DNA from 4 places in the Rhizobium viscosum genome. Region 3 is predicted to be linked to each of the others. Evidence: predicted binding sites of a transcription regulator. Region 3 holds the regulator's gene; each other region holds the start of a gene.
What was found. Region 3 encodes LexA, which represses DNA repair genes until DNA is damaged. Its sites were predicted from a motif close to TGTTCNNNNTGTGTTCNG; they were not measured.

Region 1 (3,487 bases), 3.3 Mb from region 3:
GCGGCGCGATAGGCGTAAGCCGCGAGAATGCCTGTTATCGCTGCGGCAATGCCAGTACCCAGCAGGTAGCCGAAGGCGGGAAGGTCGGGCATGGTCGTGTCGACGATGTCGGAGCCGCTGCCATAGCCGAAGAACAGGATGACGGCGCAGAAGAAGATGCCCCAGAGGCCGGTCTGGAACTGCATGGCCCAGGGATCTTCCCGATGCGACAACACGCGCGTCATGAGCGCGAAGACGGCGATGCAGAAGGCGCTGACGACGGGCAGCAGGGCGATATAGCCGACCTCTTCGAAGCTTGGCTGGATGATCAGCATCGCGCCCAGGAAGCCGACGGCGCACGCGCTGTAGCGCCGCCAGCCGATCGTCTCTTTCAGAAAGATGCTTCCGAGGATTGTCAGGATGATCGGCTCGACGAAGAAGATGGCGATCGCATCGGCGACCGCCATGACCTTCAGCGTTGTGACGAAGCAGATCATCGAGATGGTGACCATCGCGCCGCGGATCGCATGATACCAGCTCTGCTTCAGCGAGAATTGGATCCTGGCGCCGCGCAGGAAGATGAAAGGCAGCATGGTGAGCGACTGGATGACGAAACGGAAACCGGCGACCTCCGTCGAGGAGATCGTTGTCGTTGCGAGCTTCGAGAAGATGTCGATCAGCGGCGAGATCAGCACCGAGAGCAGCATGAAAAGCAAGCCGAATGTCACCTCGGATGAGGCGGGATGGCGGGAATAGCTCAGGCTCGTCATCTCAGGTCCTTTCGCTCGGGACCGTGCGGATTGCCTCGTCGCACCAATCGGCGAAATCCGCAATTGCCGTTTCCGCGCCGATCTCGTTCAGCGTTTCATGCCGCATGTCCTGATATATCTCAGTGCTGATACGGGAGAAGCCTCGGCTTTTCAAACGCTTTGACAACCAGAGCACGGCTTTTCCATTTTCGGTTGCCGGGTCCTTGCCGCCGCCGACCAGATGGATCGGCATGTTCTTCGGCAGGGTCTCGAGCCGCTCCTTCTCGATGCCGCGGAAGGTCAGGGCGAAGACATCGAGCCAGAGCGATACCGAAGCATCGAAGCCGCAAAGCGGATCGGCAATATAGGCGTCGACCTCGGTCGGGTCGCGCGACAGCCAGTCGAATTCCGTGCGGTGATCGGGAATGGATTTGCCCCAGGCGGAAAATGTCAGCCGCGGCAGCATGTCGCTCGGCACGTCCGAGCCTTTCAGCATGCGCTCGGCAAGCAGGATCGCCTGGGCAGTGCGGCCGGAAAGACCGACGGCGAAATTCGAATTCCAGACGGCGAGGGCGGCGAAACGGCCAGGGAGGTCTGCTACGGCATTGAGTGCGATCAGGCCGCCCATGGAGTGACCGAAGAGAATGACGGGCAGGCCGGGGTGACGGCCCGTGGCAAAGGTGTGCATGACGGCGATATCGCTGACGACGCGCTCGATGCCATCTCGCCTCGCGAAGCGGCCGAGCGGCGCATCGGGTGCGGTCGTCTCGCCATGGCCGCGATGGTCATGCGCATAGCAATGATAGCCCCTTGCCGCCATCGCCGCAGCAAAGCGCTGGTAACGGCGGGAATGTTCGGCAAGCCCATGCGAAATCATCAGGATAGCCCGTGCTTGCCCCTTGGCAGGCTGGTGATGATAGGCAAGCGAAGCCGCGGCGTTTTGAAGCCGCAATGTCTCGGAAAACATGCATTCCTCCCACGCCCAAAAGACCAGATATCAAGGCGAATGCAATATTGCGGTTTCGCTCATACATAAGAAAAGCATGCTTGCCCCTGCGATTCAGGGTTGCGCGAACTTCGGCTTCGTGCTTGTTTGTTCCTGTATTGTTCTTTTTCGGGGCTATTTCGGGGCTAATAATGGGCAAGTTTCTACTCTCGGTTTCCATCCTGTTCCTTTCGCTGTCGTCAGTCGGTTCCGTGTCCGCACAGGAGAGCGGGCGCACGCGGTTCATCCTTGCGGCAAGCTGGCAGCCGGCATTCTGCCAGACCAACCAGAAGAAGGCCGAATGCGCCAGCCAGAGCGGCGACCGCTATGACGCCACCAACTTTTCTCTCCATGGTCTTTGGCCGATGCGGCAGAACTATTGCGACGTATCTGCAGACCAGAAAGCCGCCGACAAGGATGGCCAGTGGACGAGCCTGCCGGCGGTGAACCTCTCAGCCGAGACGAAGAGTGCGCTCGACAAGGCGATGCCCGGCACGCAATCGGGTCTCGAGCGGCATGAATGGATCAAGCACGGCACCTGCACGAAGATGAGTGCCGACGATTATTTCGCCACCGCCGTCCGTCTGATGGGCGATCTCAATGCTTCGGCCGTGCGCGATCTCTTTGCCGCCAATGTCGGCAAGACGCTGAAATCAGATGCGATCAAGGCGGCCTTCGACAAGAGTTTCGGCGCTGGCGCCAGCGACCGCGTGAAGATGAGCTGCCGGCGCGTCGGCAACAAGCGCGTTATCAGCGAACTGACGATCGGGCTTTCGCAGGATGCTGTTTCGGCGCAAGCGAAGGAGAAGGGCCTCGGCGGCCTCATCCAGGGAGCAGGGCAGACTTCCTTCGGCTGCGACGAAGGCATTGTGGATGCAGCCGGCTTCTGACGGAAACATGCCGAAATCCTGACGAAACAGGGTTTCGGCGTTGCTCCAGGGCGTGGTTTCGCCTACATAGCGGCCACGATTTCAAGTTTCCGCCCGGAGCATCCCAGCATGGCACGCCAGTTCATCTATCATATGTCCGGCCTCAACAAGGCCTACGGCAATAAGAAGATCCTCGAGAATATCCATCTTTCCTTCTATCCCGATGCCAAGATTGGTATCCTCGGTCCGAACGGCGCCGGTAAGTCCACCGTGCTGCGCATCATCGCCGGCCAGGACAAGGAATATACCGGCGAAGCCTGGCTCGCCGAGGGCGCGACGGTCGGCTACTTGGAACAGGAACCGAAACTCGATCCCAACAAGACAGTGTTCGAGAACGTCATGGAAGGTGTTGCCTCCAAGACGGCAATCGTCGATCGCTACAACGAACTGATGATGAACTATTCCGACGAGACGGCGGAAGAGGGCGCGAAACTTCAGGATATCATCGACAGCCAGAACCTCTGGGATCTGGAAAGCCAGGTCGAGATGGCGATGGAAGCTTTGCGCTGCCCGCCGCGCGACGCCGAAGTCACCAGCCTTTCTGGTGGTGAACGTCGCCGTATTGCACTCTGCCGCCTGTTGCTCTCGCAGCCGGATCTGCTGCTGCTCGACGAACCGACCAACCATCTGGACGCCGAGACCATCGCCTGGCTCGAAAAGCATCTGCGCGACTATCCGGGCGCCGTGATGATGATCACCCACGACCGCTACTTCCTGGACAACGTCACCGGCTGGATCCTCGAACTCGACCGCGGTCGCGGCATTCCTTACGAAGGCAACTACTCGGCTTACCTTCAGGCGAAAGCCAAGCGCATGCTGCAGGAAAACCGCGAAGAGGCAGGCCG
Region 2 (3,487 bases), 970 kb from region 3:
ATAGAGACCGCCGATGCCCTGCCCTCCTTCGCCATGGTGCTCGCCAATCCGTTGAAAAGCGTTTCCACGCCCGAGATCTTCCAGCGGCTTGTCACCAAGAACAATCCTCCGCTCGTCCTGAAGAAGACGCAGCACTGGATGGAAGCCATACGGGCGACACGCAATGATCTTGAGATGCCGGCGCGGGAACTGGTTCCCGAAATCGCCGAGATTTCAAACATGCTCGCGGCAGAAGGCGCGCTTTTCACCCGCATGTCCGGCTCTGGCGCGACCTGCTTCGGCATTTTCGAGACACCCGTTGCTGCGCTGCGCGCCGCTGAGCGTCTTCACGCGGCCCGCCCGGACTGGTATTTCCAGTCGACCGAGACTTTCGCAGGAGGTGCATGATGGCAGGCCTGGATGAAAAACGAGCTTTTATACCCCTCGGCATTGCGGTTCTGACCGTTTCGGATACGCGTACGCTGGCGGACGACAAATCCGGCGACACGCTGGTGGCACGGATTGCGGAAGCCGGACATCAGCTGGTCGACCGCGACATCGTGCCTGACGACCGCGAGAGAATCACCGCACGCGTGCGCGCCTGGACGGAAGCCAAGGAGATCGACGTCGTCATCACCACGGGTGGGACCGGCTTCACCGGCCGCGACGTGACACCCGACGCGTTGGAACCGCTCTTCGAAAAGAGGATGGACGGGTTTTCGGCCGTGTTCCACCGCATTTCCTACGACAAGATCGGAACCTCGACGATCCAGTCGCGCGCCACGGCAGGTGTTGCCAACGCCACCTTCATCTTCGTGCTGCCGGGCTCGCCCGGCGCCTGCAAAGATGCGTGGGACGGCATATTGAAGGCGCAGCTCGACTACCGGCAGATGCCCTGCAATTTCGTGGAGATCATGCCGCGCCTGGACGAGCACCTCAAGCGCGGCGCGACGAAATAGGCTGGCTGCGACAGCGGTTTCCTCTATGTCGCGAGGCCCGGCAGGGCGGGCATCGTTTCCCAGCTGTCACCTGATAGCAGCACGCAGCTTATGCCGTGAACATCCGTGACGACGAGCGTCCAGGTGCCGCTTTCAGCGGCATAGACCTCGAGAATGGCGTTCTGGTTGATCAGTCCGACTGCCGTCAGCTTTTCAGCAAAGTTGCTGTCCAGGAATTTGACGATCTCGGATCGGCCTGCGCAACTGCGCATCATCTGCGATGCTGCCGGATGCGGATGCGCGATCAGCGATGTCGTCAATATGGCGGCCAGCAGGCCTTGGACCATATTGCGTAGCATGACGCACCTCCTTTCGCCGGAATCCCGGCAGAAGAGGAGATTTTCGCTGACCTGCTCTGCCGTTCACCGGCATTCCATGGCCATCCGTTGCGAAGCGAGGCGCTTCGGCGGCGCCATAGCCAGATTATAGCGCGAAATCCTATTGGGCGCCATCTTTTCGCAATATCGAGGAGTGCAGCTATCGCGCGGCGCGGGCGACCCAGGAGGGAATCAATTCGCTGGAGAGCTGGCGTGGCTTCTGTGCCTTGACGAATTCTGTAAGGCGCATGCCGCTCTTTGCAACTGAAATGGCAAGTTTCTTCGGCATGAGCAAGCCCAGTTCCAGCGGCGGCCTGGCACGGCCAACGCGCTGGAAAAAAGGGCGGCGATAACCTCGGGAGGCAGTAAAGCGCGCCGAGACCTTATTCAAGGCCACATATTCCGAGACTTCGTCGATCCAGCCCGCCTGAGGTCTTGCGCCCGGCTCGACGAAGAGCAGCCATTCGCCGCGAGCGGAGCGGATGATGTCCTTGATATCCCACTGCGAATGGAAACGGCAGCCGGCGGCATCCGCCACCCGCGAGGTGCCGTCGCGTGAGCCGTGATCAAGCACGACCACGTCGCTGACGAGACCTTCCACGGCGCCTGCCACCAATACCGATAGAGTCTGGGCCAGTTCAGGTTCCTGATCCTGGCATTCAAGAACGACAGTCAACATTGCCTGTTTATAGAGCGCCGCACAAAATTTTGCCAGCACCACTTTCCTCATTTTGTTCTTGCATTGTTCTCTTTTTATAGATAGGAATATAATCATCAAAACGAGCGGGATCGAGCGTTTTCCGCCGCTGGAGAATCCGATGAGACCACAGTCCCTTGCAGGGCAGGCCGCATTTGCGCCTGCCAATACGGCGGATATTGCCGACGCGATGATCGCGGCCTCGGGGCTGCGCATAGAGGTTGACCGGCGGCGTGGCCGCGGCGCGGGGCTGAACCCGAGCGGCCGCTTCGAACCGACCCAGCGCGAGGCCTTCGATGATGGCTGGCAGACGATTGAGGAACTGCCGCCCTTCAAGACGGATGTGCAGATCGAGAAGCCGCGCACGGCGATCACCCGCAACGAGTCCCCCGATCTTTCCTTCGACCGGTCGATCAATCCCTATCGTGGCTGCGAGCATGGCTGCATCTACTGTTTCGCCCGGCCGACACATGCCTATATGGGTCTCTCGGCGGGGCTGGATTTCGAAAGCAAGCTTTTTGCCAAGCCGGACGCGCCGAAGCTTCTGGAGCGCGAGCTCGCCAAGCCTGGCTACAAGGTCCGCGTCATCGCGATCGGCACCAACACCGATCCCTACCAGCCGATCGAGAAGGAATGGCGCATCATGCGGCAGATCCTCGACGTGCTGAACAAGGCGAACCACCCGGTTGCGATCGTCACCAAGTCGGCGATGATCCTGCGCGATCTCGATATTCTCACGGAGATGGCGGCGAAGAACATCGTGCGTGTCGGTATTTCGGTCACGACGCTCGATCGCAAGCTTGCGCGCCTGATGGAGCCGCGGGCCTCGACGCCGACGCGCAGGCTGGAGGCGATCCGTGGGCTTTCCGAGGCCGGTGTGCGCACATCAGTGATGGCTGCGCCGATTATCCCGGCGCTCAACGATCATGAGCTGGAGCGTATTCTGGATGCTGCGAAGGCGGCAGGCGCAGGAGAGGCAAGTTATGTGCTGCTGCGGCTGCCGCTGGAAGTGAGTCCGCTGTTCCGCGACTGGTTGCTGCAGAATTATCCTGATCGCTATCGTCACGTCATGTCGCTGGTGCGCTCGATGCGTGGCGGCAAGGATTATGACGCCGAGTTCGGCAAACGCATGAAAGGTGCCGGCCCCTACGCGTGGCAAATCGCCCGACGCTTCGAGATGGCGGCAAAGCGGCTGGAGTTGACCCGTCGAAGCCTTGCCTTGCGCGACGATCTCTTCGTGCCGCCAAATGGAAGCGGCGTGCAGCTTTCGTTGCTTTGACTGCTTATTTTCACGCAATTCCGAAAACGCAAAACCGTGATGCACTTTTGCTGGAATTGCTCTTGAGCTTGCGTAAGGCCTGAAGAAGACCTGCCCTGCGTCTTCTGTCTTGCGCAATTCCCGCGGATGGCCCTGACCGCACCATCCGTCGGACTGCCCCCGGCCGTCGCCGCCCTGATCCGGGGGCTTGCAGGAAATCGGGTTGGCGTGCGAGGTT
Region 3 (3,487 bases):
AACACTTGCCCTGGTCGCCGGATACGACCTCTGGAAGGGGCGACCGATGCGGGAGAATGCCTTCGCCAAACTTCCGATCATGAAACCCTTCTTCGTGGTCGGTGGCTTCTTTGGTGGCGTTTTCCTGACGTCGCTGATCGGTGGCTTTTCGACGGCACTGTTTTCGATCGAGCATTTCCACCGGCTGACGGCCTATGGCTTGCCGGCAAATCTCGCGGCGATGCCTGTCATTACGTTTGTCGTCATGCCATTCGGCATGATTGCCATGTTGCTGATGCCCTTTGGCCTGGACGGCTGGGCATGGCAGGTGGCAGGCTTCGGGCTCGATCTCGTAATCGTCATCGCAAAGACGGTATCGACTTGGGGCGGTAATATAGATGTGGGCCGTTTGCCCGGCTGGTATTTTCCAACAGCCGTCCTTGGCTTTCTGCTGCTGACCCTCCTCAGGACCCGGCTACGGCACATGGGAACGGCGATTGTCGCGGTCTCGACGATCGCTGTTGTACTGTTTCCGTCAGAGGCGATACCCGACATCACCATCTCCGAAGATGGCAGCCTGGTCGCTATAATCGATGGAGAGGTGATGGCTTCGAACCGTGAAAAGCCGCCCGCCTTCATCTTCCAACAATGGCAAAGGGCACTTGCCATCGAAGAGCATCAGAAGCCGGTTATGCTCCAAGCTGCAAGTGCGCTGACTGCGGCTGATGGCAAAAGACTGCGACTGTCACCCGATCAGCAGAATGAAGCCAGAGAGACAATGAGACAGGCAGTCGCCATCAACCCGGCGTCACGCTTCTCCTGCCTGAAGGGCGCCTGGTGCACCACCTTGCTCGGCAATGGAAAGAGGCTGATCGTCATCGACGATGCTGCCTATCTCGGACCAGCCTGCGATACGGCTGATATCGTCGTGACACCCGTCCGATTGCACTTCGACCGTTGCCGTTCCGGCGCGCTGCTCTTTACCGGCGAGACGCTGCGCAAGACAGGTTCTGTCGAACTTCGATTCACCGCTAAGGGAATCGATGTCGTAACCTCATTCGGTCCATTGCAGAGACCCTGGATACGCCACCGCGCCTATGACTGGCGCAGTGATACATTCACAGACGCAGGCCAGTCACCGGTCAGTGATAGCGGCGAATGAGGCCGACGAGTTTTCCCTGAACCTTGACGCGATCCGGCGGGAAGATACGTGTTTCATAGGCAGGGTTTGCTGCCTCGAGCGCAATCGATGCGCCCTTGCGGCGGAAGCGCTTGAGCGTTGCTTCCTCGTCATCCACGAGCGCGACGACGATATCGCCCGGGTTAGCCGTGCTGCCATTGCGGATGATGACGGTATCGCCATCGAAGATGCCGGCTTCGATCATCGAGTCGCCGCGAACTTCGAGCGCATAATGTTCGCCGGAGCCGAGCATATCGGTGGGAACGGTAATGTCATGCGTATTGTTCTGGATTGCCGAGATCGGCACACCGGCGGCAATGCGGCCCATGACAGGAACGGAAACCGAATTGCCGTTGTCTGCAGCAGGTGCTGGCTTTGCCGAGGCGGGAGGTGCTACTGGCTGGGGCTTGCCAAGGCTGCCTTCGATGACGCTCGGCGAAAAGCCACGCCGTGGCTGCAGGCTCGGGCTATAAGCTTCCGGCAGTTTGATGACTTCGAGCGCACGTGCCCGGTTCGGAAGCCGGCGAATGAAGCCGCGTTCTTCGAGCGCCGTGATCAGCCGATGAATGCCGGATTTCGAGGCCAGATCCAGCGCATCCTTCATCTCGTCGAAAGACGGCGGAACGCCTGACTCCTTCATCCTTTCGTGAATGAAAAGAAGGAGTTCCTGTTGTTTGCGCGTGAGCATGGCGTGTAACCCCAGTCTTGAAACAAATCCAGAACGGACACTATATGTTCCATATGTGTTCCGCAAGTAGCTAAATTTTCGTAAAACTTCTGTTCATTCTGATGAGAATTTTATTTTTCTCGGCCCCAAGCCTTCCCGGCCTTGTCTCGCAACGCCTGCTGAAGCACATCTCCTTGTGACTGCTGGAGGGGACCTAATGAGCCAAGTCACGCTTCCGATCGATCATCTCGTTTTGCCGGTTACCGATATCGACCTTGCCCGCGAAAGACTGGGCAAACTTGGTTTCACCGTCGCGCCGGATGCCCGCCATCCCTTCGGGACGGAAAATGCCTGCGTTTTCTTCGCCGACAAAACCTATCTGGAGCCGCTAGGCGTTGCGAGCGTCGAAGTGAGCGAGGAGACAGCGCGCGAAGGCAATGTCTTCACCGCCCGCAATCAGGCTTTTCGTTTCCGGTGCGGTAGCGAAGGACTGTCTGCGATTGCCTTCGCGACGGCGGATGCAAAGCACGAACATGCTCGATTCGTGAAAGACAGTGTGAGTGCCGGTTCTGTGTTGCAGTTCGAGCGCCCGGTGAAAATGCCGGATGGCACGGAGAATATTGCCGGCTTCCGGCTCGCCTTCGCTGGCGACCTCCGGGCACCGGATTTCTTTCTCTTCGCTGTCGAGCGCATCAATCCTCTCCCTGCCAACCGGAATACGCTGGAGGCCCATGCCAATGGTGTCACAGGCATTGCAGAGATCGTGCTCGCGGCCCCCGAGCCGACAGCTTTCGGCGAGTTCGTTTGCTCGATGGCAAAAGCCGCTTCTGCTGATGTCACGAGTTTCGGGTTGGATGTGTCCACCGGAAACGCAAAGATCAGCCTGATGACCCCGGAAGGGCTGGAGGCTTATTTCGATCTTGCCACGTCGGATACCGATCGTGGTCTGCGCGGTCGGGCGATCCGCTTTGCTGTCGGCGATCTGGCCGTGACAGAAGCGCATTTGGCTGCTAACGGGGTGACCTATACACGCAAGGGCAACCGTATTCTGGTGAAGCCTGCGCCCGGCCAGGGCGTGCTCTTCGCCTTTGAGGAAACATCATGAGCTCTACTACCAACTCCGTGGTGACGGTCGGCGAAGGCGTCGGCAAGGTCACTTTCTCCAATGCTTCACGCCTGTCGCTGATTGCCGGCGCTTGCGAAATGGAAAGCCGTGACCATGCGTTCATGGTTGCCGGCACATTGAAGGAACTCTGCGCCAAGCTCGGCATCGGGCTCGTCTACAAGACCTCTTTCGATAAGGCGAACCGTTCTTCCTTGTCGAGCAAACGCGGTGTCGGCCTTGAAAAGGGGCTGGAAGTTTTCGCCGATCTCAAGAAAGAACTCGGCATTCCGGTTCTGACCGACATCCACAACGAAGAACAATGCGCCGAAGTGGGTAAGGTCGTCGATATCCTGCAGATACCAGCCTTTCTGTCTCGCCAGACGGATCTCCTGGTCGCGGCTGCCAAGACCGGCCGCGTCATCAACGTCAAGAAGGGCCAGTTCCTGGCGCCTTGGGACATGAAGAATGTGCTCGGCAAGCTGAACCAGAGCGGCAATCCGAACATTCTGCTCTGCGAGCGTGGTGCGTCCTTCGGTTACAATACGCTGGTCTCCGA
Region 4 (3,487 bases), 1.7 Mb from region 3:
CCACGGTCCGGCAGCATATCGTCCAGCGCCGGAACCTCTGAAACAAGTTTGCCGTTCATGTGGGTTCCGGTGATCTCGGATCCTGCCAGAACGAAATCATGCGCCTGGTCGTTTGGATTGTCTGCCGGCGGTTCGTTCGTTCCGAACGATGTCTGGCCGGAATCCTTCACCGCACGAATGTAGGCTTCCATATCATTGGCGATATGCTTGACACCTTCGAAAGTGTCGGTCCGCTGCAGACTGGCAAAGGGAGTGAAGATTTCGGTTTGGGCACTGAACTCGGCCAGCCGTTCGGTGACGAAGCTCGTATCACGGGGGGCATGGTGGCCATCCGTCATATCGAGATAGTCGTCGTCAAAGAGAACGTTGACCTGCGTAGCGTATCCGATCACCGATCCGGGACCATTGAAAACCTGCAGCTGTTCGTCGTCCTCGACATTGATGTCCTGTGGGCTGCCGAACCGGGGCAGCGACGACATATCGCGGTGCGCAATCTCGGAGAGCTTTTCAATGCTCTCCTCGAAGGGGCGGCCGAATCGGCGGGCGCCGCCATAGATGATCTCATAGCTGACGCTTCTGTAGTTGACATCAGGATCGTAGTCCTGGAGCGCGAGATCGGAGGCGAAGGTGGGCGTGTTGGCGACCAGATCGTCAAGTGCCGGATTATTTTCGGCAGGGCCTGCACCCTCCGTCAGCTCCGCACGCAGCCTCATCTCTTCGGTCGTCGTTTCGAATATGCCGATGAAATGGGCGATGATTTCTGAGAATTTCTCAATCTGCATTGCCTTGGCCCTCCCTGTCGAAGAAACGACCGGCCATGCGATCCCCTTCTGCTGGAGCCGCGCTGTTCGTCAATTCGCACGCAAGCATTCAAACTGCACCGGCCGAAGCCGGTGCAGCCCTTTCTTGGTCTTGGAGGTTAGTGTCCGCTGGTATCTTCGCCGACATCGGAAACATGCGAGTTACCGCCGATGACGCTGGAGTCCACAGCGTTGCTGAGCATGTTCGCGCCCTGAACGAGCTCCATATGGAAGCCCGAATTGGCAAGAATTGCCGAAGCATCTGCTGTGGAAGTGCCTGTGACGTCGTCACCTGCCTTGAGGTCCCAGCCCTTGCTGTCCATATCCATGCCGTCAGCACCGTGCGCTGTGCCGGCATTCGCACTCAGGTGGTTCTGAGCGCCGCCGTTCTCCATCGTGATGTTCCAGGCCTTATCCTGGTCTGCGAGATGGTTGGCTTGGACAGTGCTGAAGACAGAATCGGCGCCTTCGCCGGAAAGCGAGCCGTTGAGGATATTGTCGATATTGAGGGTGAAGGAGAAGTCATCCCCGATGTCGAAGGTGAGATCGTGGCCGGCTACGCCGAGGTTCCCGAAGTCCTTGACATCGTCAATAACGGCAAAGTCCGTGTCCGTCTTGTTGAAGCTGTCGCTCGTATTGTGGCTACTGGTGGTCGTCTTGGTGTCGGTATCCGTGACCGTCTTGATGTCGGTGTCGATATCGGTCTTGGTGTTCGTGTCGTTATCGGTAATCGTCTTGATGTCAACGTCGTCGTCGCTGTATGACTTGGCGTCATAGCTCCAGTCGTAGTCCGACTTCGTGGTGGTGGTTGTGTCGTTGTCGTTGATGGTGGTCGTCTTGGTGTTCGTGTCGTCGTCCGACTTGTAGCTCCAGTCGTAGTCGTTGTCGCGGTTGTCGCCGTTGTCGGTCTTCACATCGAGATCGACATTGGCCTTGACGTCCACGTCTGTGCTGTTGTCGGTGTTGTTGCGATTGTCACCATTGGCGATACCGCCGACGTAACCGGTGGAATCATCATCGATTTCGGTTGAATTGATAGCGCTGGAAAGGCCGTCGGCCAGCGCGCCCACCTTGACGGTGTCGTCATCTGAGCCCAGCGGACCGGGCTTCGGATCATAAGGCATTACGTTTCCTCCAGAAAAAAACTGGAGCAGCTTTCGAAGTCCCTCTCATCTCAAATGGGATCTTTGCTCGCGCTTGCTCCAATGCGTTAACATCGGCAGATGGACTCGGTACCTTTTCACCTGCAGCTTCATCGCGATTTGTTGGCCAAATTCTGTATTGGGATTGTGCCTATTCAGTACAAGGACGCACAAATCCGGTCCCGGACTCGATATGAGCGCGAGCAAGGCAGTCGAACTTCTTTTTGAGTTCCCTCGAAAGAAGACCAAGTATCAAAAACACAGCTGATACTTGATTTTCACGTCGCCACTTTGGCAACCATTACAGATTGATGGAAAAAACTGGGTCCCGATAGATATCAATTCGGGCTAAGGCAGCTGAAGTCCGGCTCAATACTCCAGTTAAGCCACTGCTGGATCGCAGGCTCGGAGAAAGGCTATGTGCGAATTGGGGATGGCGTCCCATACTTCCGAATCCGGAGGCTTCGAATGATTGCGGTATCGCGAAGTTAAGCTCGAAAGGTTCTCCGTCTTATTTTGAAATATCGTCTGCCCATTACCACTTTGGTTTTGTATGTCTCGAACTAATACATGCTGCTTTATACCGTGATCTAGTCGAAATACCGCCCGCTAGTATGTTTCTTGTCGGAAATGCAACCATAAAGTGGCAGAAAATAAATATAACTTCGTGACAACTAACCCATTTGGGCCATTTCTTTCCTTTGAAATCCATATTACCATAATTAAGAAATGCCTAAAAGATAAGGCGGCCACATGCCTAGGGGCAATGTTCGTCGGCATGTAATACCCGCCATCGCGCCAATGGGAGTAGATGCTCCGAGTTTGAGTATAGTGTAGCGCTAGGGGAGGCGTATATGTTCATGGTTGGGTCGGAAGTAGGAGATTCGGATCAGGCAAGAAGACTGAGCCCGAATGGAGAAACAGTCCTGGTAATCGCCAAGGCGGACTTGTTCTCCGAGTGTATGGTTGAGGCACTGGCAAAGAAATTCCCGAATTTTGATGTCGTAAGCGTATCGAGCGCGCAGTCCATATCCGAGAAGGATATTCACGACATGCGGCTTGTCCTGTTCTATCATGTCGCCGGCGCCGAGTTGCACGATGCGCTGCAGGTCGTTCGTGAAAACCGTCCGGACGCATCCATCGGCCTTGTCGTCGAAGCTATCGATATGATGGAGCCCTATATCAGCCGTCTTGTCGAGGCGCGTGTCGTCGATGGCGTCCTGCCGCTCAATCTGCGTCTGGATGTCTTCATGGCGGCAATCGATCTACTGATGAAGGGCGGCGAACATTTTCCATCCGCGCTTCTGGGCCGTCTGTCCAACCGGCCGACGACCCAGCTCGAGCCCTCGCTGTATCAGACGAAGTCCGTCGACGCAGCGCGCGCCAATGCGCTGAAGCTTCGCCGCAACAGCATGGCGGCTCTGACCACGCGCGAGGTGCAGATTCTCGACCTCATCTGTAAGGGCACGCAGAACAAGATCATCGCCGACAAGCTTCATCTGTCCGAAAACACGGTGAAAGTTCACGTCCGCAATATCTATAAGA

Region 1: a site for LexA is predicted at 1,823-1,840, ahead of H4W29_RS16545 (ribonuclease T2 family protein). Genes of this name have one in related genera too.
Region 2: a site for LexA is predicted at 2,027-2,044, ahead of H4W29_RS05330 (PA0069 family radical SAM protein). Genes of this name have one in related genera too.
Region 4: a site for LexA is predicted at 2,159-2,176, ahead of H4W29_RS09140 (fibrinogen-binding protein). Genes of this name have one in related genera too.

What each region holds. Positions count from the first base shown of each region.
Region 1 covers NZ_JADBEC010000001.1:3,370,825-3,374,311, forward strand. Annotated here, with positions in the region: gene H4W29_RS16535 (DMT family transporter) at 1-749, opposite strand, end outside; gene H4W29_RS16540 (alpha/beta fold hydrolase) at 751-1,695, opposite strand; gene H4W29_RS16545 (ribonuclease T2 family protein) at 1,866-2,603, shown strand; gene ettA (energy-dependent translational throttle protein EttA) at 2,712-3,487, shown strand, end outside.
Region 2 covers NZ_JADBEC010000001.1:1,050,494-1,053,980, forward strand. Annotated here, with positions in the region: gene H4W29_RS05310 (4-(cytidine 5'-diphospho)-2-C-methyl-D-erythritol kinase) at 1-387, shown strand, start outside; gene moaB (molybdenum cofactor biosynthesis protein B) at 387-938, shown strand; gene H4W29_RS05320 (hypothetical protein) at 962-1,276, opposite strand; gene H4W29_RS05325 (glycosyltransferase family 2 protein) at 1,455-1,973, opposite strand; gene H4W29_RS05330 (PA0069 family radical SAM protein) at 2,113-3,270, shown strand.
Region 3 covers NZ_JADBEC010000001.1:79,793-83,279, reverse strand. Annotated here, with positions in the region: gene H4W29_RS00390 (ComEC/Rec2 family competence protein) at 1-1,141, shown strand, start outside; gene lexA (transcriptional repressor LexA) at 1,122-1,847, opposite strand; gene H4W29_RS00380 (VOC family protein) at 2,044-2,931, shown strand; gene kdsA (3-deoxy-8-phosphooctulonate synthase) at 2,928-3,487, shown strand, end outside.
Region 4 covers NZ_JADBEC010000001.1:1,818,144-1,821,630, reverse strand. Annotated here, with positions in the region: gene H4W29_RS09145 (hypothetical protein) at 1-782, opposite strand, end outside; gene H4W29_RS09140 (fibrinogen-binding protein) at 920-1,924, opposite strand; gene H4W29_RS09135 (helix-turn-helix transcriptional regulator) at 2,797-3,487, shown strand, end outside.